Regions from separate parts of the Streptomyces sp. NPDC001068 genome, predicted to be linked through region 2. Evidence: riboswitches for the same ligand, from Rfam matches in the RefSeq annotation. Region 2 holds a riboswitch; each other region holds the start of a gene.
What was found. Region 2 has a riboswitch for cyclic di-AMP ahead of ACFY3I_RS01240 (peptidoglycan DD-metalloendopeptidase family protein). Riboswitches for the same ligand answer to the same signal wherever they lie in the genome.
Positions count from the first base shown of each region.

Region 1: another riboswitch for cyclic di-AMP. It lies ahead of ACFY3I_RS08250 (NlpC/P60 family protein); the one in region 2 lies ahead of ACFY3I_RS01240 (peptidoglycan DD-metalloendopeptidase family protein).
Region 3: another riboswitch for cyclic di-AMP. It lies ahead of ACFY3I_RS37625 (transglycosylase family protein); the one in region 2 lies ahead of ACFY3I_RS01240 (peptidoglycan DD-metalloendopeptidase family protein).

Region 1 covers NZ_JBIAYD010000002.1:696,127-705,811, reverse strand. The annotation lists gene ACFY3I_RS08250 (NlpC/P60 family protein) at 1-1,384, opposite strand, end outside; cyclic di-AMP (ydaO/yuaA leader) riboswitch at 1,393-1,567, opposite strand; gene ACFY3I_RS08245 (DUF1996 domain-containing protein) at 1,913-3,844, shown strand; gene ACFY3I_RS08240 (lipoprotein) at 3,915-4,556, opposite strand; gene ACFY3I_RS08235 (flavodoxin family protein) at 4,937-5,395, shown strand; gene ACFY3I_RS08230 (acetoacetate decarboxylase family protein) at 5,503-7,653, shown strand; gene ACFY3I_RS08225 (hypothetical protein) at 7,676-7,927, shown strand; gene ACFY3I_RS08220 (ATP-binding protein) at 8,101-8,709, opposite strand; gene ACFY3I_RS08215 (helix-turn-helix domain-containing protein) at 9,040-9,685, shown strand, end outside.
Region 2 covers NZ_JBIAYD010000001.1:266,817-276,501, reverse strand. The annotation lists gene ACFY3I_RS01265 (aspartate aminotransferase family protein) at 1-1,009, shown strand, start outside; gene ACFY3I_RS01260 (XRE family transcriptional regulator) at 1,068-1,691, shown strand; gene ACFY3I_RS01255 (DUF6126 family protein) at 1,688-1,810, shown strand; gene ACFY3I_RS01250 (tyrosine-protein phosphatase) at 1,833-2,627, opposite strand; gene ACFY3I_RS01245 (alpha-galactosidase) at 2,801-4,885, shown strand; cyclic di-AMP (ydaO/yuaA leader) riboswitch at 5,194-5,354, shown strand; gene ACFY3I_RS01240 (peptidoglycan DD-metalloendopeptidase family protein) at 5,359-6,348, shown strand; gene ACFY3I_RS01235 (SGNH/GDSL hydrolase family protein) at 6,584-7,369, shown strand; gene ACFY3I_RS01230 (TetR/AcrR family transcriptional regulator) at 7,421-8,023, opposite strand; gene ACFY3I_RS01225 (GNAT family N-acetyltransferase) at 8,033-8,584, opposite strand; gene ACFY3I_RS01220 (helix-turn-helix domain-containing protein) at 8,583-9,197, shown strand; gene ACFY3I_RS01215 (Glu/Leu/Phe/Val dehydrogenase dimerization domain-containing protein) at 9,223-9,685, opposite strand, start outside.
Region 3 covers NZ_JBIAYD010000017.1:33,297-42,981, reverse strand. The annotation lists gene eno (phosphopyruvate hydratase) at 64-1,350, opposite strand; gene ACFY3I_RS37625 (transglycosylase family protein) at 1,683-2,357, opposite strand; cyclic di-AMP (ydaO/yuaA leader) riboswitch at 2,361-2,532, opposite strand; gene ACFY3I_RS37620 (transglycosylase family protein) at 2,732-3,739, opposite strand; gene ACFY3I_RS37615 (cytochrome P450) at 3,926-5,203, opposite strand; gene ACFY3I_RS37610 (nucleoside triphosphate pyrophosphohydrolase) at 5,457-6,455, opposite strand; gene ACFY3I_RS37605 (SurA N-terminal domain-containing protein) at 6,551-7,198, opposite strand; gene ACFY3I_RS37600 (hypothetical protein) at 7,344-7,949, opposite strand; gene ACFY3I_RS37595 (hypothetical protein) at 8,088-8,405, opposite strand; gene ACFY3I_RS37590 (glycoside hydrolase domain-containing protein) at 8,434-9,261, opposite strand; gene ACFY3I_RS37585 (hypothetical protein) at 9,631-9,685, shown strand, end outside.

The DNA of each region.
Region 1 (9,685 bases), on a different contig from region 2:
CGGCCGCCATGCCGTAGCCGCCGGCGGTGTACGGCGCCTCCGCGGTGAACGCCGGCGCCCCGAGATGGGCGGCCGCCGCGTCCGGCGCCATGACCGGGAACGCGCCGTTGTCCATCAGGCCCGGGAGGGGCGCGGAGACCTGGAAGGCGCCCATGTCGGTGGGGGCCATGGTCTGGAAGGCGCCCATGTCGGTGGGGGCCATGGTCTGGAAGGCGCCCATGTCGGTGGGGGCCATGGTCTGGAAGGCACCCATGTCGGCCGGGGCCATGGTCTGGAAGGGGCCCATGTCCGCGGAGGCCGTGGCTTGGAATGCAGCCGTGTCCGCGGGGACCCCGGCCGGGAAGGCCTCCGTGTTCGCCGGGGTCGCGGCCGGGAAGGCACCCGTGTCGTCCGGCATCGGGAACGTGCCGGTGGCGCCCGGCGTCATGACCCGGAAGGAACCGGTGTCGCCGAGGGTCGCGGTGGGGGGCGGAGCGGTGTCCATGGCGGGCGCGGCCGGCACGTCGCCGGTGCCGCCCGGCGTCATGACCCGGAAACCGGGCGGGGCCGCCGGAAGCCGGGACGGTGCGCTGCCCGGGGTGATGATCCGGAAGGTGCCGGTGTCCGTCGGGGACACGATCGGGATGCCCCCGGTGTCCGTCACGGCCGTCTCCGGCGACGCTCCGGTGTCGCCGTATCGTCCCGGCGCCCCGGCGGGAGCCGGCCGCCGCGCCGGGACCCGGGCCTCGGGCGTGGTCCAGAGGGCCTGGGCGACCGGTGCCGCCTGCGGGGCCTGGGCGGGCGCGGCCGGTTCGAGCGCCGCGACCGCCCGCTGTCCGGTGCGCTGCGACAGCAGCTCCCGCGCCTTGGCGATCTTCAGCTGGCTCCTGGTCTTGGACGTGCCGGGCGTGGCGCGCCGCGGCGCGGCGGCGGGCAGTGCCCTGGGCGCGTCGGACGAGCCGGGCGGCAGGGCCGCGGGGGACCCGGCCGTCAGTTCCCGCCCGGGGCGCGCCGCCGGCTCGCGGACGACCTCGATGTCACTGTTCGCGGAGGGTCCCGCGGTCAGCTCAGGCCGGGACGGGCCGGAGCCCTCCACCTGGCCGAGCAGGTCGGCCGCCATCGGGCTGACGGGCCGGCGTGGTCCGGGGCGGGCGGGCTGCCGGTCGGCCGGCAGCGCAGCGGGGACGCTCGGCCCGAGCCGTGAGCGTGCCGTGTCGAACCACTCCCGCGCGATGCTCTCGAGGCCCGGGTCGTCACGCCGGGGCCGCTTGAACAGCGGGACACCGCGGGACCGCGAGCCCCCGTTCATCGCGCGCGTGGCGTTGTAGTTCCCGGTGGCGTTCTCGGCCTGGTCGTAGAGGTTGTCGATCCGCTGTCGAACCTCGTCACGGCTCTCGGGCGCCATGGGGGTCGTGCTCCTTCCGTACTCCGCCGACCGGGTTAGCTGTCGGGTTCGGGCGGGTCGATCCGGAAGGCATGCCCTACGGCCCCTGCCTGAGAAGGCGGTCGGCCGATTCACCCCAGTGGTTCCGTTGGGTCCCCGGCTCCGGGAGGCCCCGTTGGGCACCGGATTGGGCGGAGGCCGCGCGGCCCGGCGGGATTCGCCGGGGGGAGCCGAACGGCCTGCCCGTCAACTTAGCCAACTTGTGTCACTCGTGTGAAGGTTGGAGTGGCTAATGTCCGATACGTAATTGTGATGTTCGTCGTAGTGCTCGACGGCGGGGGGCGCTGCCGCGGGCGGTCCCACGGGCTGCTTCCTATGAGAACACCGTGAATTCGTGGGGTGGTTGAACACGGAGGCGCCGCGCCGCGTATCAGGCGGGGGGATTTCCATGCCCGGCCGACCACGACACGCAGGGGAACGACCTTGAGACCCAACAGGCGCAGACGCCCGACCGGCGCACAACGCGCGACCTTCGCAGCGGTCGCCCTGATGCTCGGTGGCGGAACACTGGTCGCGGTGAACGTCTACGCCTCGGCCACCGAAGGGGGTTCGGACCAGTCCGGAGCGACCGCCAACGCTCAGGTGCTGTCCGCGCCCACCGTCTACTGCCCCGACGTCGGAAGCCGTCTGACCGACGTGCCCGACGCGGCCCGTGCCGACGTCGACGGTGAACTCGCGCAACTGGACCAGCAGATCGTGGCCGCCTACCAGCAGCTCAAGGACTCGGCGGCGGCGATCCAGCAGGACCCCGGTGCCGCCGACCGGACGATCCTGGAGCCGCTGAAGGAGAAGCGCTCCGAGTCCCTCCAGCGCATCGCCGACGCCATCGACCGCGAGGGGGACCGGCCCCAGGGCCTCGACGACCTCGCGGCGTGCACGCTGCACTCCTCGGACCAGGGCGGCGGCCAGTCCGCCTCGCCGCAGGGCGGTGAGACACCGGGCCAGGGCGCGAGTGCGAGCGCGAGCGCGAGTGCCGGCACGGGCGTCGGAGGGCAGGGCGGCAACGGCCCGGTCGCCGCCGACTACGCCGACATCACCGGTGTGCAGCCCAACGTCGCGAACCCGGCCGAGCGGTCCGGCGGCTCCACCGGCACCTTCTCCTCCAGCTGCGGGGTCAACGCCAACGGCCTGTTCAACTCGGACAACGTGATCGTGGCGCCCGGCGTCTCCAACGGCGCCCACCACTTCCACGACTACATCGGCAACCAGTCCAACAACGCGTTCGCCAGCGACGACGACCTCGCGAAGGCCGACACCAGCTGTGCGGACCGGGGCGACAGGTCGACGTACTACTGGCCGGTGCTGCGGCTGCAGAACGGCAAGCAGGAGCGGGACGCCGACAAGCCGGGCGGCGGTACCGAGGGCAACGCCGGGCAGATCGTGACGGCGAAGGAGGTCACCCTCACTTTCGAGGGGAACCCGACCTCGAAGGTCACCGAGATGCCGCGGCTGCTGCGCATCATCACCGGTGACGCCAAGTCCTTCGTCAACGGCCCGGCCAACGCCAACGCCTCCTGGAGCTGCACCGGTTTCGAGGACCGGCAGCTCAAGGACAAGTACCCGCTGTGCCCCAAGGGCAGTGACGTGGTGCGCACGTTCAGGTTCCAGAGCTGCTGGGACGGCCGGAACATCGACAGCGCCAACCACCGCACCCACGTGGCGTTCGAGGCCGCCGACGGCAGCTGCCCGAACGGCTTCCAGGCCATCCCGCAGCTGGTGCAGCGCATCGTCTACGCCGTGGACGCGCCGAGCCTTCAGGACGGCGGCCGTACGGTCCCGCTGTTCGCGGTGGACTCGTTCCCCGAGCAGCTCCACAAGCCGGTGACCGACCACGGCGACTTCATCAACGTCTTCGACGAGGACCTGATGCGGAAGATGGTCGACTGCATCAACTCCGGCCGCACCTGCGGGGCCGGGGCCGGCGAGCAGCCGCCGTCGCAGAGCGCCGAGCCCGACCCGTCCGAGTCGGCGAGCCCGCAGGACCCGCCGTCGGACACCGCGAGCCCGGTCACCGAACCGAGCGACACGGCGGCCCCGGCCGAACCGCCAGCCGAGACCGGGGGCGCCGAGCCCTCCGAGCCCCCGGCGGAGCCGTCCGCCACGAAGACCGACTCCGGCGGCACCGGTCTGCCGCACGTCTACGCGAGCGCTTCGCCCAAGAAGTCCTCGGGCACCGGAGGCGGCGTCATCAGCCGGCCGACCGACCGGCCCGAGACCGTGGCCCCGGCCGACACGGCGACGGCGGCCGGCGCCGCTCCGGCGGGCCAGGAGTCCCCGTCCACCGTGCCCCAGACGGAGCCGCAGGCCGTCCAGGGCGATCTCGCCGAGACGGGCGCCCACCTGTGGCCGGCCGTCTTCGGCGGACTGCTGCTGGCCGCCGGGTTCGTGCTGCTGTGGCGCACCAGGTGGCGGTCGTCCTGACGCACGCGTCGCGTCTCCGCCGGGCCCGGCCCGGCGGAGACGCGAGCCCGCCCGACCCGCCGTTCCCGGGTCAGGCGGTGCGCAGCGTCCGCCGGGCGAGTTCGAACGCGGGGAGCATCTCGTCGTGCTCCTCGCTGTCGAGGCCGCCCAGGTGCAGGACGACGGGCCCGTCCGGCGTGACCACGGCCAGCGCGGACTCCCGCTTGCTCTCCGCCGACAGCCCGCTCGTGGAGACGTAGTCGACCCGCACCCCGGCGAGGCCCCCGGACGTGAAGGTCCGGTACCGCGCGCCGCCGGTGTGGGCCTGAGCGGCCACGAAGGCCCTGAGCACCGCGCCGGCGTCCGCGCGGCCCGGCTTTCCGGTCGACACCCGCAGGAACCCGATGGCCCCGGCGGGCTTGGCGTCTATCTCGCAGACCAGGGTCACCGGGCCCTGGCGCAGCAGGCTCTCCGCCAGGTCGCCGCCCGGGGCGTCGGAGGCGGCCCCGGCCGGGCCCTCGACGGCCTCCGCCCGCCAGCCGCGGGCGGTGTCGAAGGTGACCGGCAGCGTGCAGCCGGAACCGGCGGCGCCGACCGTCCCCCCGCTCCGCGCCGCGCCCGAGGACGCCCGCCCCGACTCCGTCACGTCACTCGCGCGTACCGACGCTCCACACCCCGCCAGCAGCCCCGCCGCCAGTGCGAGCGGTACGGCCGTTCTCCCCAGGGTCCCCACCCGATGCCTCCCCTTCGGCGTCCGGCGGATCACTGTAATCGAGGGCCACGACAGGGCTGAGCGCCCTTTCCCCGGGCGAGCCGCTCATCGGCACCGCCTCCCCTGACGACCGGACCCCGCCCGTGCGGTGGTGACCCGCCCGTACGGCCGGGCTCCGCCCGCGCGGCCGTGACCGGACGGCCGGAGCACGCCCGTGGGGTTGTGACCCGCTCATGCGGCCGTGACCGGACGGCCGGAGCACGCCCGTGCGGCTGTGAACCGCTCGTGCGGCCGAGCTCCGCCCGCGCGGCCGTGACCGGAGGGCCGGGCCCCGCCCGTCCGGCCGTGACCGGCACCCCCGCCGCTTGCCCTCGGCGGGCCGGGCACGGCAGGGTGCCCGTGTGCCCACCCTGCTGATCGTCCATCACACCCCCTCGCCGCACTGCCAGGCCATGTTCGAGGCCGTGGTCTCCGGGGCGACCGCCCCGGAGATCGAGGGCGTCCGGGTGGTGCGGCGGGCGGCGCTGTCCGCCACGGTCTCCGACGTCCTCGCCGCCGACGGCTACCTCCTCGGCACCCCGGCCAACCTCGGTTACGTCTCCGGTGCCCTCAAGCACTTCTTCGACCAGATCTACTACCCCTGCCTGGACGAGACACGGGGCCGGCCCTTCGGCGCCTACGTGCACGGCGGCAACGACGTGACCGGCGCCCTGCGGGCCCTCGACTCCTTCACCACCGGCCTCGGCTGGCGGCGGGCCGCCCCGACGGTCACGGTGACGGGCGAGCCCGGCAAGGCGGACGTCGAGGCGTGCTGGGAACTGGGCGCGAGCCTCGCGGCCGGCCTCGCTGACGACGCCTGACCCGCTCCGCGCGACCCCCTCAGTCACCCGCCTGGACGAAGGTGCGCGCACCGGGTCCAGGGCAGACGATGGGACCAGGCCATGTCGCCGATCCCAGGGAGCGTCGGATGGCAGCGCAGAGCCGTGCCTCCGGGCCGCCCACGGAGGAACTGCTGAGGGAGTGCGCGCGGGACGTCGTGGACGTCGCCGAAGGCATCCGCGAGGTCTGCGCACGGACCAGCTCGGTCCTGTTCGCCCCGGCTCTGACGGTCTCCGCGCACCACCGCCCGCGCACCGGCTACGCCGCCCGCTGGGCGCTGCTGCGGGCGCTCACCGACCGGCAGGGGCTCGGCGGTGCGGCGATCGTGGCCCCCGGCGGCCTGGGCCGTCTGCTCGGCACGGCGGGGGAGGCGCTCGGCCGGGAGAGCCTGGCCGCGCTGGTGGCGGTCGCCTCGCTGCGGCTGAGGGTCGCCGCGGTCCTGCTCGGCCATCCGGAGTTCGGCCAGGACCCGGGCATGCGCAGACTGACGGCCGCGCTCGGCGCCGACCAGGACTCCGAGGCGGTCCGCGCGCTGCGGGCGCTCTTCAAGGACCGGGACGCCCGCCGGACGCTGTCCGCACTGGCCCCGGTCCTCGCCGAACTCCTCGCCGTGCGCGGACTGCTGGGCGAGGACCCGGTCAGCGACGAGACCGCCTGGGCGCTGGCCGCGGGCCGGGAGCTGACGGCCTACCCGGTGCGCGGCCTCGGCACCGCCCGTCCCCGTGCCCCGGACCGGCGGGAGTGCGCCGTGGAGGCCGTCGAACCCTCCGTCCGGGAGGCGGAGGGCATCGCCGCCGAGGGCTCCCTGCTCGGCTTCCTGCGCAACGTGGACGTCGTCGGTGTCGAGGGCCGCGTCCTGGTCCAGGAGGTACGCGGCCCCGACGGGGTGCTCAGGTACGTCGTCCAGGCCCCCGGCACGGCCCCCGGCCGCCCCGGTCACGACTCCCCGCGGGACTTCGCCGACGCCTGGCGCGACCTGTTCACGGCCGACTCGCCCTACACCCGTTCGATCCTGCTGGCGATCCGGGACCACGGTGTCCCGCGCGGCTCCGACCTGGCCCTGGTCGGACACGGCGAGGGCGCGACGGCCCTGCTGAACCTGGCCCGGGACGAGGAGTTCTGCCGGGCCTACCGGGTCACGCACGTGGTGGCCGTCGGCGCGGCGACCGACCACCGGGAGCCCGCCGACCCGCGCACCTGGGTGGCCGGCATCACCAACCGGCACGACATCGTGCCCCTCCTCGACGGCCGGGCCGCCGGCGGAGCCCCCGGCGGGCGGCCCAACCGGTACCGGGCCGACTACACCGGCCCCGACCCCGAGTTCCCGCGCTGCCACCTGCTCCGCGCCTACATCGAACACCTGGAGACGGTGATCCCGCAGGTCACCCGGGACGTCGACCAGGCCCTCACCCCTTACCGGGGTCCGGTGGAACGCACCCGCGTCTACCGGTTCGAGGACCGTGGCCACCCGCCCCAGGGGCATCCCCTGCTGACCGTCCCCACGACCGCCGTCCCCACCTCGGCGGGTCCGGTCGACGCGCCCGTCCGCTACTACGACTCCTCCGCCGCGCACCTGTGCTACCCGGTGGACGCGGACGTCGCCCGCAGCCTGCTGCCGGACGTCCCCTGGATGGTCCCCGCCCGGCTCGGCGGCCGCCGGGCCCTGGCCGTGCTATCCCTCTACGAGCACCGCTGCACCACCATCGGGCCGTACACCGAACTCGGCCTGTCCGTCCTGGTCGACGACCTGTGGCGGCCGCGTCCCTACGACCTCGCCAGGGATCTGCTGCGCCGCGTCGACCTGCGCCGCACCGGACGGTTCGTCGTCGCGCTCACCGTCGGCACCGAGGAGGCGCGGGCGGTGGCGAGGGAACTGTGGGCGCAGCCGGCCGTGGCCGGAGCAGCCGAGGTCGCCGTGCAGGGCGGTGAACTCCGGGCCGAGGCGCCCGGGCTGGGCCTGAGCGTGGCGGGCGGCACGGGTCACGGCGTGCGCTGCCCGGAGGCGGACTGGGTGTTCTACGGGCGCCGGGGCGACAGCACCGTACGCACCCTGGTCCGCGTGGACGGCCGACCGCGTGTGCACACCCGTCCCCGGGTACGGCTGCGGCTGGCCGGTGGGCACGGTCCGCTCGCCCGCCACCTCCAGATCCTCGAACTGGACGCCGTACGGCCCGGGTTCGTCCTGACGAACGTACGGTTCACGGCCCACCGGAGCGCCGGCGTGCTCGTGCCGCGCTGAGTCCGAGAGGCAGGTGTGCCCCATGGTGACCGAACCCCGGCCGAGCACCGCGGCCCCCGAACTCCTCGCCTACGCCGACGACCTGAGAGCCGACGCGGACCGGATGGACGGCTACGCGCGGCGCCTGCGCGGCGTCGCCCGCACCCTGTCCGGCCGTGCCGGGGCACCGGAGTGGAGCGGGACCACCCTGGAGCGCCAGGCGGCGGCCTGCGCGGCCGCGGCCGCCCAGCTCCGCTCGGCGGCGGCGGCGCTGCTCACCCACGCGACGAACTGACCGGCCCGGCCCGCGGCTGTGTCAGCGGCCGTCAGCCCGCCGGGACGGTGTGGGGGTGTCCGGGGCCTGGCTTGGGACCGGTACGGGTCCAGGACGGGTCGGCGGCGTGCGTGAGCGCGGGGGGACGGTTCATGGGGCGGCGTGCTTTCGGGACGTGGGGGGTGGGGGGGCGGTCAGTGCGGTGCCGTCGACAGTTCGGCCCAGACGACCCGTGCGGTGGATCCCTCCGGGGCGACCGTGACACCCCAGTCGAGGCTGAGCGCGTCGACGAGGAACAGCCCGCGCCCGTTCTGCTCGTCCGGCCTGGCCTGGCGGGGCGCCGGGAGCGTGAAGCTGCCGCTCTGGTCCTCGACCTCGATGCGGATCCGGTCGGCGGCGGCGTGCACCCGGCAGATGATGCGTCGGCCGGCCGAGTGGACGATGGAGTTGGTGACCAGTTCGGAGGTGACCAGGACCGCGTTGTCGCGGGCCTCCTCGCTCACACCCCACGAGGTCAGCAGCTCGCCCACGCTGCGGCGGGCGTTGCCCACCGCGCGGGGTGTGGGCGCCAGGTCGAAGGCCAGGCTGTGCGGGGTGGGCCGGTCCCCGGAGGCGAACCGGTCGAGGCCTTGCGGCCCAGGGAGTCGACCGAGGCGCTCGCCTCCGGGTGGTCGGGGGACGCCCGTCGGCTCCGACGGGCGGTGCGGGCCCTCGGCGCCGGCCGCGAGGGTCGGTCGGGGCAGGCCGGGCAGCCGGTCGTCGGGCAGTCGGTCGAGCGGCTGGGGGAGAGCGGGCGGGGCCATCGCCGTACGCCTTTCGTCCGGCTTCGCAGCGTGGGGGGCTGTGCGGTCGCGTTCGCCCCGGGACGCTCGGGGGGCAGACGACGACCGGTGCCTGGACGACATCGGGTCGCAGTTCAGTCTCCCCCAACTGGACTGCTTCGCCTGCTCCTTGGTCGGCCGGAGCAGTGAGTCCACTCTCGCATCCGCCAACATCGTCTCGCAACCGGCAAGTTGAAAATTGCAAGAAGTGAAGTGCATGCTGCTCCCGGCAAGAAGTGATCGAATGAGTCCGCGAGCCGAGCGTCGGCGTGTGAGACGGTGACCCTGGAACCTGGTACGAGGGGGTAGGGCGTGACCTCGGAGACCGACTGGGGCGGTGCCCCTTCCGTCCTGCGCATGATCCTCGGCCGGCAGCTGGAGGAGATGCGGACCCGGGCCGGCCTGAGCTACGAGCAGGCCGGCGCCGCGATCGGGGTCAGCCACTCCACGATCCGCCGGATGGAGGCCGCCAAGGTGGCCCGGCTCCGGCTGGCCGACGCCGAGAAGCTGCTCCAGGTCTACGGTGTGACGGACCCCCAGGAGGTCGACACCTTCCTGCAGTCGGTGCGCGAGGCCAACAAGCGCGGCTGGTGGCACACCTACCGGGACGTGATGCCGGACTGGTTCGCCGCCTACCTGAGTCTGGAACAGGCCGCGTCGCAGATCCGCGCCTACGAGAACGAGTTCGTGCACGGTCTGCTGCAGACCCGGGAGTACGCCGCCGCACTGCTCGGCGCGGGCAACCCGCACGCCCCGGCCGAGGCCACCGAGCGCCGGGTGGCGCTGCGCATGCGCCGCCAGGAACTGCTCACCCGTGAGTCACCGCCGAGGCTGTGGGTCGTGATGGACGAGACGGTGCTGCGCTGGCCGGTGGGCGGATCCCGGGTGATGCGTGCCCAGATCGACCATCTCATCGAGGTCAACCGGCTGCCCAACGTCACCCTGCAGATCATGCCGT
Region 2 (9,685 bases):
CGAGGCAGTCGAGACCGCGCTGAAGTTCGCCCGCTTCGCCACCGGCAGACCCCGCGTCCTCTACTGCGACCACGCCTTCCACGGCCTGACCACCGGCTCGCTGTCGGTCAACGGCGAGGACGGCTTCCGGGACGGCTTCGCCCCGCTGCTGCCCGACACCGCCGTGCCCCTCGGAGACCTCGACGCCCTGGCACGCGAGCTGAAGAAGGGCGACGTCGCCGCGCTGATCGTCGAGCCGATCCAGGGCAAGGGCGTGCACGAGGCGCCGCACGGCTACCTGCGCGGCGCCCAGGAGCTGCTGCACAGGCACAAGGCCCTGCTGATCGCCGACGAGGTGCAGACCGGCCTCGGCCGCACCGGCGACTTCTACGCCTACCAGCACGAGGACGGCGTCGAGCCGGACCTGGTGTGCGTGGCCAAGGCGCTGTCCGGCGGCTACGTACCGGTGGGCGCGACCCTCGGCAAGGACTGGATCTTCAAGAAGGTCTACTCGTCCATGGACCGGGTCCTGGTCCACTCGGCGAGCTTCGGCGCCAACGCCCAGGCGATGGCGGCCGGACTGGCCGTCCTGTCCGTCATGGAGAACGACCGGATCGTCGCGAACGCCCGGTCGGTGGGGGAGCTGCTCAGGTCCCGGCTCACCGAACTGGTCGACAAGTACGAGCTGCTCGCCGACGTGCGCGGCCGGGGCCTGATGATCGGCATCGAGTTCGGCAGGCCCGGCTCCCTGAAGCTCCGCAGCCGCTGGACCATGCTCCAGGCGGCCCGCAAGGGACTGTTCGCGCAGATGGTGGTCGTACCGCTGCTGCAGCGGCACCGGATCCTCACCCAGGTCTCCGGCGACCACCTGGAGGTCATCAAGCTCATCCCGCCGCTGATCGTCGACGAGAGCGACGTGGACCGGTTCGTCGCCGCGTTCACCGACGTGATGGACGACGCCCACAGCGGGGGCGGCCTGATGTGGGACTTCGGCAAGACCCTCGTCAAGCAGGCGGTGGCCAACCGCTAGCCTTTGCCTCTGAGGCAAAAAAATTGCCGCGGAGGCAAATCTGCGGCTGAATGGAGGCATGGAAGCCTCCGAGCACGAGCGCGCGGGCGGTCCGGCTGAGGACCTGCCCGCCGTCGCTCCGCAGCTGCGGTCCCTGCGCCGCCGCGCGGGCCTCACCCTGGAGGCCGCGGCCCGCGACGCCGGACTGTCGGCCGCCCATCTCTCCCGGCTGGAGACCGGGCAGCGCCAGCCCTCGCTGCCGATGCTGCTCGCGCTCGCTCGTGTCTACAGTACGACGGTCTCGGACCTGCTGGGAGAGACCGTGGCCGACCGGGACGCGATCGTGCGCTCCGGCGACATGGAGCCGACCCGCGCGGGCGGCTGGACGTACTGGCAGGCCGGGTCCTCCGGCCGCGGTATGCAGTCGCTGCGCGTCCGGGTGCCCCACGGCTCCCAGGGCGACATCGTGCGCGTGCACCCCGGCGAGGAGTGGCTGTACGTCCTGCAGGGGCGGCTGCGGCTGCGCCTCGGTGACACGACCCACGTCCTCGCGCCCGGCGACAGCGCCCACTTCGACTCGCTGACCCCGCACCGCCTCGCCGCCGAGGACCACGACGGGGTCGAGCTGCTGTTCGTCCACACCCTGCTGCAGAGTCCCACGGCCGCGCTGTGCCTGGGCCCGATCACTGGAGAGCCGCTGTGAGCAACATCGAGGAGAAGTTCCCCCGGGCCCTGTGGGTCCGGCTGATCATCTACATCGCCGTCGGGCACGTCTTCGCCGCGTTCCTCTACCTGCTGTTCGCCGTGGGCGGCAAGGGCTGAGCGCCCGCGTCACCGCCCGGCCTCAGTCCAGGAGCCGCTCCCGCAGCCGCTCGCGGGTCTCGGGGGCGAGCTTCAGGCCCTGCTCCAGGTAGGTGTCGACGTCACCCCACGTCTCCTCGATGCTCTCGAAGGCGGCGGCCAGATACTCCGCGCGGGCGTCGAAGAGCGGGCTCAGCAGCTCCATCACCTCGGCGCTGTACGCGTCCCCGCCGCCGCTGCGCCGGACCTGGTAGCGGCGGTGCTTGGCGTTGGACTCCAGGTAGTCGGCGAGGATCGCGTCCCGCTCCACGCCCAGCGCGAGGAGCGTCACGGCTATGGAGACGCCCGCGCGGTCCTTGCCGGCCGCGCAGTGCATCAGCGCCGGGACACTGTCCTCCGCCAGGTCGTGCAGCACACGTGAGTGCTCGTCGGTGCGGTCCCTGACGATCTGCCGGTACGAGGCGACCATCCGGGCCGCGGCCTTGCCGTCGCCCAGGAGCCCGTGCAGCTGCTCGGTGTCGCCCTCGCGGACCATCGTCCAGAACTCGGCGCCGTGCGCCGGGTCGGTCAGCGGCAGGTTCAGGTTCCGCACGCCGGGCAGCTCGACGTCCGGGCCCTCCAGCTTCCGGTCGGCCGCGTTGCGGAAGTCGAAGACCGTGTGCAGGCCGAGGGAGGCCAGGAACTCCGCGTCCTGCTCCGTCGCGTGCGCGAGATGCCCGCTGCGGAACAGCACACCGTGCCGGACCCGGCGCCCGTCCACGGTCGGCAGCCCGCCCACGTCGCGGAAGTTGCGGACACCGGCCAGCTCGGGCTCGGTCGACGGGACCTGCTGCGTCACGGGGGGCTCCTCCCGGCGGCCCCGCCGGCGCTGCTCGTCGACGGGCACTGGATCGACCATACGACATCGGTTTCCACGGGCAATGAGTTGTCCACAGGCGTTGCCTCCGAGGCCCGCGACCTCGATGATGTTGGTGCTTGAGCGGATCTGTTGGCACCTGTGTGAGGTTTCTCGTGGTGGACATCGCCGAAAACGGTCGTACCTGGCTCCTGTCGGGCCCGGGCAGCAGCTACGCGCTGTACCTCACGGAGGACGACGAGCTGCTCCACCTCCACTGGGGCCCGAGGATCGGGCTCGCCGACGCCGAGGAGCTCGGCACCCGGGCGCTGCCCGGCTACTGGCCGTTCGAGTCCCCGCTGGACGGCCGCGAGGAGTACCCCGTCGAGGGCGGCCCCCGCTTCGTCCGCCCCGCGCTGTCCGTGCGCACCGAGGAGCGCCGCGGCACCGAGTGGACCTTCGAGTCGTACGAGACGGAGGGCGACGCCTCCGACCAGGAGCTGCGGCTGCGCTTCCGGGACGCGGAGATCCTCATCACCCTGCACTACCGGATGCGCGGTGACGTCGTCGAGCGCTGGGTGACCGTCGACAACCAGGCGGACATACCCCTGGAGCTGCTGCGCGCCGACCCGGCCGCCTGGACGCTCCCCGACCGCGAGGGCTGGCGCCTCTCCCAGCTGCACGGCCGCTGGGCCGCCGAGTCCCGCCTCGCCCGCGCCCCCCTCACCTACGGCGAGAAGGTGATCGGCAGCCGCCGCGGCCACACCGGCCACCAGCACCTGCCCTGGGTCGCCCTGGACACCGACGCCACCGAGGAGCGCGGCGAGGTCTGGGGCTGCGCGCTGGGCTGGTCCGGCTCCTGGCGCATCGCCGTCGCCCAACTCCCCGACGCGCGCGTGCAGATCACCGGCGGCGCCGGCTACGACGACTCGGGCCTGCTGATGCTGGCCGAGGGCGAGTCGTACACCAGCCCGGTCTTCGCGGGCCTGTGGACGGACGGCGGCTTCGGCGGGGCCAGCCGCGCCTGGCACGCCTACCAGCGGGCGTACGTCATCCCGGACGCCGAGCGGGACCGGCCGGTGCTGTTCAACTCCTGGGAGGCCACCACCTTCGACATCTCCGAGGAGCAGCAGGCCACCCTCGCCCGCCGGGCGGCCGCGATGGGCGTCGAGCTGTTCGTGGTCGACGACGGCTGGTTCGGGGCCCGCACCAGCGACCGCGCCGGCCTCGGCGACTGGACGCCCAACCCGGACCGCTTCCCCCAGGGCCTCAAACCCCTCGCGGACCACGTGCACGCCCTCGGCATGCAGTTCGGCATCTGGGTCGAGCCCGAGATGGTCAACCCGGACAGCGACCTGTACCGCGCGCACCCCGACTGGGTGCAGTACCAGCAGGGGCGCAGGCGCACCGAGCTGCGCAATCAGCTCGTCCTCAACCTCGCCCGCGAGGACGTCCGGGAGTACCTCTGGGAGCAGCTCGACACCCTGCTGTCCAGCGCCCCGATCGACTACGTCAAGTGGGACTTCAACCGCTGCTTCACCGACGCGGGCTGGCCCGGCGAGCCCTATCCGCAGCGTTTGTGGGTGGACCACGTCCGCGGGCTGTACGCCCTGCTCGACCGGATCCGGGCGGCCCACCCGGACGTGGCCGTCGAGTCCTGCTCGGGCGGGGGCGGGCGGATCGACCTCGGGATCATGAGCCGTACCGACGAGGTCTGGACGTCGGACAACACCGACCCGCTGGACCGGCTCGCCATCCAGCACGGCTTCAGCCAGGTCCACCCGGCCCGGGTGATGTCCGCCTGGGTCACCGACAGCCCCAACCACCAGCTCAACGGCCGGGTCAGCAGCCTGCGTTTCCGCTTCGTCAGCTCCATGGCCGGGGCTCTCGGTGTCGGCGGCGACCTCTCGCGGTGGACCGAGGAGGAACTGGCCGAGGCGGGCCGCTGGGTGGAGCTCTACAAGGAGATCCGTCCCCTGGTGCAGCGCGGCGACCAGTTCCGGCTGCGGCCGCCCACCGGCGGGCTCAGCGCGGTGCAGTACACGCTCGGCGACGAGACCGTGGTCCTCGCCTGGCTCCAGGCCCAGAGCTACGGCGAGCCGATGCCGGCGCTGCGGCTGCGGGGGCTTGATCCGACGGCGTCGTACGAATGCCTTGAATCGGGTGAAAAGTATCGTGGTGCCGTTCTGCTGCACCACGGGCTGCGCACGGAGCTGCGGGGCGACCTGGACGCGACGGTCATACGACTTCGTCGCATCTGAGCGGTATGCCCGAATTAGCTTCATTATCACAACTGAACCTGGAATAAGCGGACGTGGCGTGACGTGCGTGAGGAGGGTCATATTCGTGACCGTCCGTCGCACGTCATGTTCACGTAATGCCGATATTTTTCAAGGGAATCGGAAAAGGGCGGACGGGTGGAATTCACGGAGGGTGACCGCTAATTCCCGTATCGGATCAAGTGAAACTCCGGCCGCCGGAAACCGTCCCTTGTCCCGGCGCGTCCCGCTCGCTTACGTTCGCCCCACATCCGGACGGAACGCCGAATCCTGCCGCCGCCCGGAGTCCCCACACACACTCACCCGTGCACGGCAGGAGCGGGGGACCCACCAGGTATGACCGCCTGTTCCGGTTCCCGGGACGGCTAGGGGTGTAGTCACGTCCTCCCGCGTGGCCGGGCAGCTCCAGCCCGAACCCGACAGCTCACCTCGCAGGCGCCGGAGAGGAATGCGTCATGCCCGCGAAGGGTAAGCACCGCCGCCCCAAGTCCCAGCGATTCACCCGCTCGATGGCTGTCGCCGGAACCGGTGGTGCGGCGCTGGCTCTGCCGCTCATGGGTGCCACCGGCGCCCACGCGGCCACCACGCAGTCCGTCTCCGAGAAGACCACCCAGTCGCTCCCGGCCGTCGCGAAGTCGGCCGCGCGCAAGGCTCCGGCCCACAAGTCCGCCGTGCAGGACTCCGGCACCGGGAATTCCACCCACCGCGTCTACACGGTCGTCTCCGGCGACTGCCTCTCGGAGATCGCCCGTGAGCACCAGGTCGACGGCGGCTGGCACCGGCTCTACGACGACAACCGGCAGGCGGTCGGCGACGACCCCTCGCTGATCCACCCCGGCCTCAAGCTCACGCTGGGCGGCCGGCACGCGGCGACGCACACCCCGGGTTCCGACTCCCGGTCCCGGACGTGGTCCCACTCCTCCGGCCGCACCGCCCACTCCGCGCCCTCCGCCCCGCAGTCGTCGAACGAGGCGTCCTCCGGCGCGGCCTCCTCCGGGGCGTCGACGACGGCCGGCACCTCCACGACGACCGTCTCCGGATTCGGCCTCCCGGTGACCGGTGGCGTCCTCGGCACCGGCTACCACGTGGCCGGCAGCATGTGGTCCAGCGGCTACCACACCGGCGTCGACTTCGTCGTCCCGACCGGCACCCCGGTCAAGGCGGTCGGCACGGGCACGGTCGTCACGGCGGGCTGGGGCGGCGCCTACGGCAACCAGGTCGTCGTCAGGCTCGCCGACGGCTACTACGCGCAGTACGGGCACCTCTCCGCGCTCTCCGTCTCGGTCGGCCAGACCGTGACCGCGGGCCAGCAGATCGGTCACTCCGGGGCCACCGGCAACGTCACGGGCCCGCACCTGCACTTCGAGATCCGCACCACTCCGAGCTACGGCTCGGACATCGACCCGGTCGGCTACCTCCGTGGCAAGGGCGTGCCCGTCGGCTGAGACGCCCCCCGCCGATCAGGCACGCACCGCCAAGGCCGGACCCCGATCCAGGGGTCCGGCCTTCGGTGATCGTCACGTCAACATCGCTGCCCAGAGCCTTATTCCGACCTTGGTGAAGTATTTAGCCGTGTCTTATCTCACCGCTCGTCAACCCCTTATTACGGTCGCGTAGGTCACAGCCCAAGGTGAATCATGGCCCGACGTGGCAGACGATTCGAAGAGTGACAATGCATCAGTGATCGGGTCGTACGTGGCGGTGGGGGACAGCTTCACCGAGGGCGTCGGCGACCCCGGCCCCGACGGGGCGTTCGTCGGCTGGGCGGACCGGTTCGCGGTCCTGCTGTCGGACCGGCGGCCCGAGGGCGACTTCGAGTACACCAACCTCGCGGTGCGCGGGAAACTGCTCGACCAGATCGTGGCGGACCAGGTGCCCCAGGCCCTGGAACTCGCCCCGGACCTGGTCTCCTTCTGCGCCGGCGGCAACGACATCATCCGCCCGGGTACCGACCCCGACGAGGTGGCCGAGCGGTTCGAGCGGGCCGTGGCACGGCTGACCGAGGCCGTCGGAACGGTTCTGGTGACCACCGGGTTCGACACCCGTGGCGTACCCGTCCTCAAGCACCTGCGCGGCAAGATAGCCACCTACAACGGCCACGTCCGAGCCGTCGCCGACCGCTACGGCTGCCCGGTCCTGGACCTGTGGTCCCTGAAGACCGTCCAGGACCGGCGGGCCTGGGACGGCGACCGGCTGCACCTGTCTCCCGAGGGGCACACGCGCGTGGCGCTGCGGGCCGGCCAGGTGCTCGGCGTCGAGGTCCCGGCCGATCCGGACCAGCCGTGGCCGCCGCTGCCGCCCCGCGGCACCCTGGACATCCGCCGGGACGACGTGCACTGGGCCCGTGAGTACCTGGTGCCGTGGATCGGGCGCCGACTGCGCGGCGAGTCGTCGGGCGACCACGCGACGGCCAAGGGGACGCTCTCCCCGGACGACATCAAGATGCGCATCGCCTCCGTGGCCTGAGGCGGTACGAGCGGAAGGGAGCGGCCCGTTCGCGGGCCGCTCCCCGGCGGCCTAGGGCCCCTCGTGCGTACCCAGTTCGCGCGCGAGCGCCTCGTCGACCCACTCCTGGGCCCGGGAGCGCGAGAGGGCGCCCGGGTAGGACGTGAGCTGCACCGCGAGCCCGTCGAGCAGGGCGGTCAGCCGCAGCGCCGCGGCCGCCGGGTCGGGGCAGCGGAACTCGCCGGCGGCCACCCCTTCGGCGATGACCTCGGCGATCGCCGCCTTCCACTGCTGGTCCAGCTCCTTGGTGACCTCCCGCAAAGCGGGTTCGCGCAGTGCCACCGCCCAGCCCTCGATCCACAGCCGCCAGCCCTTGGCCTGCCCGGTCGGCGCGTACCAGCGCACCGCCGACCGCAGCCGGCGCGACGCCGACGTACGGCGGTCCAGCAGCTTGCGCAGATGCGCCAGGTCGTCCTCGGCTGCGTAGGCGAAGGCCGCGGCGACCAGCTTCTCCTTGGTCGAGAAGTGGTAGAGCACCAGCGCGTTGCTCACGCCCAGCGCCGAGGCGACATCGGCGATCCGTACCGCCGCCACACCCCGCGCCTCGATCTGCTCGATGGCCGCCCGCAGCAGTTCCTCACGCCGCTGGGCCACGCTCAACCGCACTCTCGCCACGCGGTCACCCTATGCGGTCCCGCCCCCGCGCGTGTCGCCGTCCCGTTCCAGCGGCAGCCGCATGAGCGTGAGGTCCAGCCGGCGGCCGAACTTGACGCCCACCTCCCGGACCGTGCCGGCGTGCTCGAAGCCGAACCGCCCGTGCAGGCGGACCGAGGCGGTGTTCTCCGCCTCGATGCCGGCGATCATCACGTGGTGCCCGGCCTCGCGCGCCGCTGTGATCAGTGCCCCCAGCAGCGCGGAGCCGACGCCGAGGCCGTGCCGCTCCGCGCGGACGTAGACGGAGTCCTCCACCGTGTGCCGGTAGCCGTCCAGCTCGCGCCACGGGCCGTACACCGCGAATCCGGCCACCTCGCCCGCCACTTCGGCCACCAGGGCCGAACCACGCGTCAGATGGGAGGCGAGCCAGGCCGCGCCCTCGGCGGGAGTCTGCGGGGTCGAGGTCCACAGCGCCGTCGAGTGCTCGATCGCGTCGTTGCGGATGGCGCGGACGGCCTCCGCGTCACCGGGCCGGGCCGGACGGATCACGACCGCCGCGCCGTTCTCGTATATTGGATCCATGTCCAACATAGTAGATCCGTCGGCGGACTCCCTGGCGGCCCGGATCGCGGCCCGGGTCCGCACCGAGCGGGAACGCCGCCGCTGGACCCTGGCCCAGCTCGCGGACGCCTCCGGTGTCTCGCCCGCGATGATCAGCCGGATCGAACGCGGCGAGAGCAGCCCCACCGCCGTCGTCCTCGGCAAGCTGTCCGCCGCGTTCCAGATCGGCGTCGCCTCCCTGCTGGCTCTCGCCGAAGGCGGACCGGACGCCATGGCCGGACCCGCGGCCGGCGCGGCGGGCGTGCGGCGCGGTCCCGACGCGGCCGAGTGGTGCGATCCCGGCACCGGCTACCGGCGGCGGCAGATCACCGGACCGCGCTTCCCGGCGGAGATCGCCGAGATCCGCCTGCCCGCCGGAGCCCGGGTGCCCTACCCGGCCGCCGCCTTCGCCTTCGTACGGCAGCTCGTCTGGGTCCTCGACGGCCGCCTGACCTTCCACGACGGCGAAACGGTCCACGAACTCGACGCCGGCGACACCGTCGAACTCGGCCCGCCGGCGGAACGGGTCTTCGCCAACACCACCGACGCGGAGTGCCGCTACGCCGTCGTCCTCACCCGCGACGCCCGGCCCTGAGCGCGGCGCCCGCCGGTCCGGCCCCTCAGCGGTACCAGCCGAACCGCTCCGCGATCACCGGCAGCCGGTCGGCCACCAGGGCGTGGGCCGCGGCGCGCGGGGACGTGCCGTCGGACTCCGCGCGGTCCAGCATCAGCTCCACCAGGTCCCGCATCGAGCGGCGGATGTGGGCGAACGCCTCGTCCGCGTCCGGGCCGATGTCGCCGAACAGGGTCCACCACCACCACGCGTTCGTGCCGGAGTTCACCACCACGTCCGGCAGCACGGTCACCCCGCGCGCCGCCAGCCGCTGTTCCGCCCCGGGCAGTACGGGCATGTTCGCCGCCTCCACGAGCCAGCGGGCGGTGACCAGGTGCTCGTTGGCCGCGTCGACGACGTACGACACCGCCGCCGGAACCAGCACCTCCGCGTCGGTGGCCAACCAGGCGTCACCCGGCAGTTCGAGATCACCGGGGCGCAGTACCGCGCGGTCGACCGTGCCGTACGCG
Region 3 (9,685 bases), on a different contig from region 2:
ACTGGCGCAGCCTTGACCCTTAACGGGTCAGCGACCCCTGACGGATCGGTGGCCCCGCGCGGGTCAGCCCTTGAAGCGCGGGAAGGCGCTGCGGCCGGCGTACACCGCGGCGTCGTCGAGGATCTCCTCGATGCGCAGCAGCTGGTTGTACTTGGCGACGCGCTCGGAGCGGGCCGGGGCGCCGGTCTTGATCTGGCCGCAGTTGGTGGCGACGGCGAGGTCGGCGATGGTGACGTCCTCGGTCTCGCCGGAGCGGTGGGACATCATGCACTTGAAGCCGTTGCGCTGAGCCAGCTCGACGGCGTCCAGGGTCTCGGTGAGCGAACCGATCTGGTTCACCTTCACCAGCAGGGCGTTGGCGGCGCCGTCCTCGATGCCGCGGGCCAGGCGCTCCGGGTTGGTGACGAACAGGTCGTCGCCGACGATCTGGACCTTGTCACCGAGCTTGTCGGTGAGGACCTTCCAGCCGGCCCAGTCGTCCTCGAACAGCGGGTCCTCGATGGAGACCAGCGGGTAGGAGGCGACGAGTTCCTCGTAGTACTCGGTCATCTCGGCGGCCGAGCGGGACTTGCCCTCGAACTCGTACTTGCCGTCCTTGTAGAACTCGGACGCGGCGACGTCGAGCGCGAGCGCGATCTGCTCACCGGGGACGTAACCGGCCTGCTTGATCGCCTCCAGGATGAGGTCGAGCGCGGCGCGGTTGGACTCCAGGTTCGGGGCGAAGCCGCCCTCGTCGCCGAGACCGGTGGACAGGCCCTTGTTCTTCAGGACCTTCTTCAGGGTGTGGTAGACCTCGGCGCCCCAGCGCAGCGCCTCGGAGAAGGACTCCGCGCCGATCGGGGCGATCATGAACTCCTGGATGTCCACGTTGGAGTCCGCGTGCGAGCCGCCGTTGAGGATGTTCATCATCGGCACGGGCAGCAGGTGCGCGTTGGGGCCGCCCAGGTAGCGGAACAGCGGCAGGTCGCTGGCCTCGGAGGCGGCGTGCGCGACGGCGAGGGAGACGCCGAGGATGGCGTTGGCGCCGAGCGAGCCCTTGTTGTCGGTGGCGTCCAGGTCGAACATGGCCTGGTCGATCAGGCGCTGCTCGGTGGCGTCGTAGCCGACGAGCTCCGGGCCGATCTGCTCGATCACGGCGAGCACGGCCTTCTCGACGCCCTTGCCGAGGTAGCGGTTGGGGTCGCCGTCACGGAGCTCGATGGCCTCGAAGGCGCCGGTGGAGGCGCCGGAGGGAACGGCGGCACGACCCGTGCTGCCGTCGTCGAGGCCGACCTCGACCTCGACCGTGGGGTTGCCTCGGGAGTCCAGGATTTCCCGGGCTACGACGACGTCGATGGACGGCACGAGCATCTCCTTCTTGGGATGTGACGCTGGTTGTGCGGGCGCACGCGGGCCTTGTCGGCCCTTGCTCAGCCTTGCGACTAGAGCCTATCCGCCCCGGGCCCGTCAGCCGGCCGACCGACCGGCCCGTGGACACACAGACGGTACTCATTGTTCATGTGCGGAACAAAGGGGGGTCCGATGAAGAACGGAAGAAGAGCGGGTCACGAAGAGGAACCCCGCTCCGGTGCGTACGGGGGAAAACGCACCGGAGCGGGGTTCCGTGGGGGGACGGGGGTGGTCCTCACGTGGCTCCCGCCGGACGGGCCACGGTTGCGCGGGGGCTGCGGTGCAGCCGGGTTCTACTTCAGGTGCAGCTGCTGGCCCGGGTAGATGAAGTCGGCGTCGTCGACGATGTCCTTGTTCAGCTTGAACAGCGCCTGCCAGCCGCCCTTGACCTTGTGCTTCACGGCGATCGTGCTGAGCGAGTCGCCCTTGACGACCTTGTACTCGCCGTCGCCCTTCTTGACCTTCTTGCCGGTCGGGGTGGTGACCGTCTTCTTGGCGGCCGGACGCTCGGCGGAGCGGGAGGCGGTCCGGGTGTCGCTCGAGCGGGTGGCGGTGCCGCTGCTCGACGAGCCGCTGGAGCCGGAGCCCCCGGTGGAGGCGCCGGACAGACCCGTGCCGCAGACCGGCCAGGCACCCTTGCCCTGCGCGGCGAGGACCTTCTCGGCGATCTCGATCTGCTGCGCCTTGCTCGCCTGGTTGGCCTGCGCGGCGTACTGCGTGCCGCCGTACGCGGCCCAGGTGGAGGCGGAGAACTGCAGCCCGCCGAAGTAGCCGTTGCCGGTGTTGATGGCCCAGTTGCCACCGGACTCGCACTGGGCGACGGCGTCCCACTCGGAGGCGGTGGCGGCGGAGGCGGTGCCCGAGGCCATCAGCGGAGCGGCGATGGCGACACCGGTGACGCCGGCGAGCGCGGCGGCACGGGTGGCCATGGACGGACGACGGTGCTTGCCCTTGCCGGAAAACAGCATGGAGGATCCCCTCACCGACGCCTGCGAGGTGAGCTGTCGGGTTCGGGCCGAATGAGTTGCCCGGCCGCGCACCTCACGGTGCGCGGCTTCACCCCGAGCCGGACACGGCGGTCTCAACCACCGGTCCCGGCACCTACCTTGGGTCCCCCGCTCCTGCCTACGGCGCTTGACGCGACGACTGTTCCCGGGTGGCCACTGGCAGGACTCGGCGTTGCGGCGGCCGGGGCTCGTGGTGACGAGCGGCCTCGACCGTAAACAGGCGATCAGGTGAATTTCAAAGATGATCAGGGCTTCTGAGACTCATCCCACACTTTCCCCAAATCGGACATTTACCGTCCAAGCAGGGCGAGTTGAGGGGTCCGCCCCTGTCGCCATCAGTCCGTTTCGCCACTGAGTTTCAGGGTCTGACCGGGGGCGATGTCATCCGCGTCGGCACCGATGTCCGCCTTGTTGGCGGCATACAGCGCGCGCCACCCGCCGTCCAGGCCAAGGGAGTCGGCGATGGAGGCGAGCGTGTCGCCGTCCCGGACGGTGTACGTGCCCGCACCCGGCGAGGCATGCCGGCCGGCGGAGGCGGCACTCTGACCGTTTGTCACGTTTTCGTCCGCCGAGGTGCCGCGGTGCTTGCCGCCGCCGGTGACGGCTCCGGTGTCGACCAGATCCCAAGAGCTGCCCGTCTGCCACGAATTGTCCGAGTCGTCGGATTCGGGCACTACGGGGCTCTCGCTGGCCTTTGCGGTATCAGACGCCTTGGATTCCGACTTGTCCTTCTTCGTGGAACCCGCGGCGGAGTCCTTGCCGGAGTCGTCGCTCGCGCTCGGAGACGGGGTGGCGGAGCCGGAGTCCGTGTCACCCGAGCTGTCGTCCGAGGTGCTGGAGGAGCCGGAGGAGCCGGAGTCCAACGAACCGGACGAAGTGGTCGAATTCGACAGTCCCGAGGAGGAATCGGAGGAGCCGGACACGTCGTCCGATCCGTCGAGGCCCGTGTCGACGTTCACCGAGGCGTCGTCCGAGGACAGCCCGGCGAGCAGGGCACAGGTCCGCCAGGGCTTGGTGCCCTGGTCGGCGAGGATCTTCTCGGCGACGGCGATCTGCTGCGAACGGCTCGCCTGGTCCGGCGTGCCGGCGTACTCCTGGCCGCCGTAGTGGTCCCAGTCCTCCTGGGACATCTGCAGGCCGCCGTAGTAGCCGGTGCCCGCGTCCATGCTCCAGGAGCCGCCGCTCTCGCATTCGGCCACCCGGTCCCAGGTGTTTCCGTCGGCCGCGCTGGCGCTCGCCGCGCCGAGGAGCGGAATGGCGATGGCCGAGCCGGTCACGCCGGCCGCGACGAGGAGAGCCGGAGCCTGACGGGGGCGACGGTGACGACCGTTCCCGGAGAGCATGCGGAGACCTTTCGAGCGACAGCGGTGACCGGCGCGACGGGTCCTGCCGGCGCGCCGCACTGATGGGTGAACGTATAGGCAGACGATCACTTGTCACAAGTTAGTGCCGCGCAGATCACGTGAAGATCACATAGTTGAACGCTCGTCATCTTTGCCCCGTGGGAGGGGCCGGCCGCGCCGGCGGGCTCATCGCGCGCCGGGGGTGAACGTCACGGGAAGCGTGCGCAGGCCGCGCATGATGAGCCCGCCACGCCAGCGCAACTCACCCTCGCCAACCGCCAGTTGGAGGTCGGGGAGACGGGTGAGGAGGGTGCCCAGCGCGCTCTGGCCCTCCAGGCGGGCGAGCGGGGCGCCGAGGCAGTAGTGGATGCCGTGGCCGTACCCGAGATGCGGATTGTCCCGCCGTGCCAGATCGAGCGTGTCCGGCTCGCCGAACCGCTCCGGGTCCCGGTCCGCGGCGGCCAGTACGACGAGGACCGGGTCGCCGGAGGCGACCCGCTGCCCGCCGATGTCGAGCGACTCGGTGGCGAACCGCCAGGTGGCCAGCTCCACCGGCCCGTCGTAGCGCAGGAGTTCCTCCACACCGGTCTCCAGCAGGCCGCGCTCGCCGGCGGCCAGCGAGACCTGCAGGCGGCGGCGCTGTTCCGGGTGGGTCAGCAGGGCGTACGTGCCGTTCCCGATGAGGTTGACCGTCGTCTCGAATCCGGCGAACAGCAGGATGAAGGCCATCGCCGCGGCCTCGTTCTCGGTGAGGTGCTCACCGTGGTCGGACGCGCGGATGAGCCCCGAGATGAGGTCCTCGCCGGGGACCGGCTCGGCGGACAGCGCCTCCCGCTTGCGGTGGATCAGCTCGGCCAGGTATCCGCGCATCTTCTTCACGGAGCGCGCCACCCCGCCCCGTGGTCCTCCCCCGTGGCGGATCATCATCCCGGCCCAGTTCCGGAATTCGTCCTGGTCCTCGCGCGGGACGCCGAGCAGGTCGCAGATGGCGTAGATGGGCAGCGGGAAGGCGAACTCGTGGATGAGGTCGGCCTCACCCCGGTCCGCGAACCCGTCGATCAGCCGGTCGGTCAGCTCCTGCACCCGGGGCGCGAACTCGGCCACCCGGCGCGGCGTGAACGCCTTGCTGACCAGCCGGCGCAGCCGGGTGTGGTCCGGCGGGTCGATGTTCAGCAGGTGGGTCATCAGCTCGGCCTTGCGCTCACCGGGGATCCCGGTCTTCCCCTTCGCGTGCGCGGGCTCGTCGTGATGCGCCGGGTTCTTGGACAACCGGGGGTCGGCGAGGGCCTGCCTCGCGTCGGCGTAGCGGGTGACCAGCCAGGCCTCGACCCCGCTGGGGAGCCGGGTGCGGTGCACGGGCGCGTGCTCCCGCAGCCAGGCGTAGGCGGGGTACGGGTCGGCGGCGAACTCCCAGGTGAAGAGTTCGGGGGCGGTGCTGTCGGCGGGGGTGGGCTGGTTGGTCACCCGCTGACGGTATCCGGCGGCCCGGGTCACCGGACCAGGGTGCCGTCCGTCTCCGCGCCGGGGGTTGCCGGGCCGGGCCACCGTCCGTCTCCGCGAGGGTGTCCGCCCGCGAGGGGGCGACGGGTTCGCGAGGGTGCCCGCCCGCGAGGGCGACGGGTCCGCGTCCTGGGCGCGGGGCCGCGAGGGCGACGGGTTCGCGAGGGTGTCCGCCCAAGGGGGCGACGGGTCCGCGTCCTGGGCGCGGGGCCGCCGTCTAGGCGTCCACCCCTTCCGCGGCCCTCACCGCGTCCCGGTACACGCGGGCCGCCGCCCGCAGGGCCGCCTCCGGGTCGGTTCCCTCCGCCTCCGCGCGGGCGGCGAGCGCGAGCAGTTCGTATCCGATGCCCGGCCCCTGCGGCAGCGGCACCTCCAGCCCGGCCGTCCGCACCCGGGAGGCGAGCTTGGACGCCAGCGCCAGACCGGGCTGTGCGAGGGGCACGCCGTCCGTCACCGACGCGCGCCGCTTCTCGATCGCCTTCGTGCGCAGCCAGTGCTCCTTGACCTCCTCGGGTGTCGAGGCGGTCTCGTCACCGAAGACGTGCGGGTGGCGGTGGATGAGCTTGGCGACGATGCCACCGGCCACGTCGTCGATCGAGAAGGGGGCGTCGGGGTCCTCCTCGGCGATGCGTGCGTGGAAGACGACCTGCAGGAGCACGTCGCCCAGCTCCTCCCGCAGTTCGTCGCGGTCGCCCTCCTCGATCGCCTCGACCAGCTCGTACGCCTCCTCGATGGCGTACTTCGCCAGTCCCTCATGGGTGCGCCGCGACGACCAGGGGCACTCCCTGCGGATGCGGTCCATGACCTGGACGAGGTCGAGGAGCCGGGCGCCGGGCAGGTCGTAGGAGGCGGGCAGCAGTTCCAGCTCGGGCATCGCGACCCGGCCGGAGCCGGCGAGGCGGGCGAGGCCGTCGGTGAGGTCCGGCTCGCCCTCGCCCGTCGCCACGACCACCACCGTCCGTCCGCCGGCGCAGGCGTCGACCAGTTCCCCCGCGGCCGGGGCCGCCTCGTCCACGGCCGTCCCGGCCTCCCGCAGATAGGGCAGCTGCGGGTGCGCGCCGTCCGCGCACAGCACCCGGTCCGCCGATCGCAGCGCCTGCCACGCGGGCCAGGACAGCAGGCCGGGGGCGACCCGGTGGCTGGTGGTGAGGAGAATGATCCGGCCGGTGCCAGGGGTGGTGGGAGCGGGTGATTGCGGCCTGGTGGTGTTCACCATCCGAACGTAACGCACCCGCGCGGCCGGCCTCGGGAGTTGTCCACAGGGCAGGGGCGATCAAGCGATCGTATGACCGCCCCTGTCGGTGCCCCCGGCTACGCCGTCGCCTGGGTCCCCGACGACGTGACCTCCCGTACCCACGGCGTCTTCGCGTCCACCCGGCTGCTCTTCTGGACGTCCCAGGCGCCGTAGCGCGGGTTGAGGTCGACGTGGAGTTCCTGGGACGCCTTGGAGAGGGCCTTCCAGAAGGCGGGCTGCGTGGTGTCGGTGCCGAGGAGCCGGGCGAGTTTCTGCGCCTCCAGCTGGAGGCGCAGGTTGTCGTCCAGGCGCTTGGGGGCGATGCCGTACTTCTGGAGCCAGGCGGTCTCCAGCGCCTTGGAACCGCCGGCCTGCTGCGCGAGGCCGGTGCGCATCTGCTGGATCTCCTTGCGGGTGACGCCGATGCCCGCGTCCTGGGCGGCCCGGTGCAGCACCTGGTCGAGGACCATGTTGTGCAGCGTGTCCCGGGTGAGGCTGCTGGTGGAGGCGAGCACCTGCTGGTACTGCTGTTCGTCCGGCACCGCCGCCCGCTGCGCCTGGCGCACCTCGTTCACCCGGGTCTCCAGCTGGGCGACGGTGATCCGCTGACCGCCGACGACGGCCGCCGCGCCCGGGTGCGCGTCGCTTCCGCAGGCGGTGAGGAAGGGGACCGCGGTGGCGATCGCGGCGGACAGGACGAGCGCGGTGCGACGGCGGCGGTGCAAGGATGCCTCCCGAGGAGATTGTGCGGCGGTGCACAAAGTCTTGCGGTGATCGATGGTAGGCAGTGGGCAAGCTCTGGCCAACCCATTCGACCAACGATTCACACGCGTCGGGGGCACCGCCACACGCCCGGAATCGGAAAGGCGGTCAGCCGCGCGCCTCGACCGCTCGCTCGACCGCGCCGCCCACGTCGGCACGCAGACCGGCGCCCACGCGGACGGCCGTCACGTTGGTGCCGGCGGCCGCGGTGTCCCCCACGAGCACAAAGCCCACGTCGCGGTGGACCGGCGCGGCCTGGGCCGCGACCGCGGCCTCGGGCCGGCCGACGGCCAGGACGACGTCGCAGGAGCGCTGGAGCAGGCCGTTGAGGAAGGGGCGCGCGTTGCCGGTGTTCTGTTCGCCGATCACCTGTGCGTAGCTCACGCGCGCGTGGGTCTTCGAAGAGGCGTCCTGCATGCCCTGCCAGACCTCGGCGGCGGTCCCGCCGGTGATTCCCTTCCCGTCGGTGAGCAGACAGGCGTCGACCTCGGTGTAGTGACGGGCCCGGGTGTCGGGGACCCGCGGCCCGCCTTCACCGTCCGGGCGCAGCGCGACCGTCACGATCACCCCGGCGGCGACCACGGCGGCGACCGCCGCCGCGACGAGGACGCGGATGTGCGGGGTGCGCAGGGCGCGCAGCCGTGCGCCCACCGCGCGTCCCACGACCGCGCCCCGCCCGGCCCGCTCCCGCGGAGCCGTGCGTGCCTGTGACACCTGTCTGACCTGCTTGACCACTTGCCTGCCCGCTGCTCTCGAACCCTTGCCGTGTGTCCCGTCGCTCCCGGTCCGCCCTGCCGTGCGACCCGAAACCCTCGGGACCTGCCGTGCGACCCGCTCCCGCCCCGGACGGTGTCAGGGCCGAGCCGCCCGGCGGGGCCAGGCCGTCCACGCGTGCACGTAGGCCCCGGCGGTGGACAGCAGGACGAGCGCCAGGTCGGCCGCGAACAGGAGACCGTGGCTGTCCGCCGGGGACAGCTCCACATCGGTGACCCAGGCCGCCAGGACCGCGCTGAATCCGGCGAACGCCCGCCAGTCGGCACGGGACCGCCGGCGGAGGGCGAGCACCAGGGAGGGGACGTTGCACAGCAGCCCCAGACTGACCAGGGGCAGCAGGGCGAACCCGGCACGCCCCACCGTTCCGCGCGGCACCCGCGAGGCGACGAGCTTCATGTCCCGCTCCCTGACCGCTCGGGCGGACTCAGCCGACGATGGCGACGGGCGCGTCCCACGCGTCGCGGTCCACGGTGATCGTGTAACCGCCGCGCGACTCCTTGCTGTTGACGATGTACTGGTGCGCGCGGCTGTGGTCGGTGTACTGGGTGGACCCCCACGGCCAGTCCGAGGTGGTCGTGTAGTGCTTGTCCCACAGCGCGTACCAGAGGTTGCCCGGCAGGTCCGTCTTGTCGGTCGCGGTGGCGACGGCCTTGGCGCTGGAGCTGGTGAACCCGTAGTAGCCACTGCGGTAGATCTTGGCCCGCAGCGTCTTGGAGAAGGAACGCACGTACGTCAGCACGGCGTTGTTGCACGACGTGTTCGTGGTGTCGTACGACTCCATGTCGAGGTAGATCGGGCTGCCGGCCTTCATGCCGAGCGCCGACGCCTTGGCCGCCGCGTCACCGGCGTCGCTCACGCCCAGGGAGGCGGCGTTGGAGGCGGTGAGCTTCTCGGGGTTGGAGCCGCTCTGGCAGGGCGGCTGGGCGCCGACGTAGAGCGGGATGAGCTTCCAGCCGAGGGAGTTGACCGACTTGACCCAGGAGGCGGTGAGGTTGGGCTGGCTGCAGCCGCGGTTCTTGCCGCCGACGTAGACGGCGGCGGCGCCGTAGAGGCCGCCCTTCCATGCCTTCATGGCGTTCAGCGAAGGCGCCGCGCAGGTGTCGAAGGCGTGGCCGGTGTACGTCTTCTGCGCGGGCCACACCGTGGCCGCCATGGAGGTCTGCGCCGCGATCCCGGCTCCCGCGACGACGGCCGTGCCGGCCACCGCCCACGTGATGTACCTGCGCCTCCTGGACTGCCGGTGCTCGGCCATCCCCCACCCCTTCGTACGTACGGCTTCCGCGTACGCGTCTGAGCGGCGCACGGCCACGTCTCGCGACGGCGTACGCCCGCTGAACCCTGTGAATCCTCTGAGCCCCCGAGACGGCGCGACGGATTGGTGATGACACGTCAACGCGGCGCCGCAGAGGCATCGCACAGTAGCCGACTCCACCACCAAGATCGGGAAACCGCGGTCCCAGGCCGCCCCAGGATTTGCCAAAGACACAGCAAAGCCACAGGGAACGGCGAACGCCCCCGGACCCCCGGCCGCCTCGGCGACATCCGCTCACGGTGTCGGCGCCATGCTCTAGCCTGGCGCCGCACCCTGCGCCTCCGCTGCGGGGGCGGGAAAGAGGGCGGGATGGAAAAGCGTCTCGAGGCCGGCTGGTTCCAGCGAATAGCGTGGTCGGTTCTGG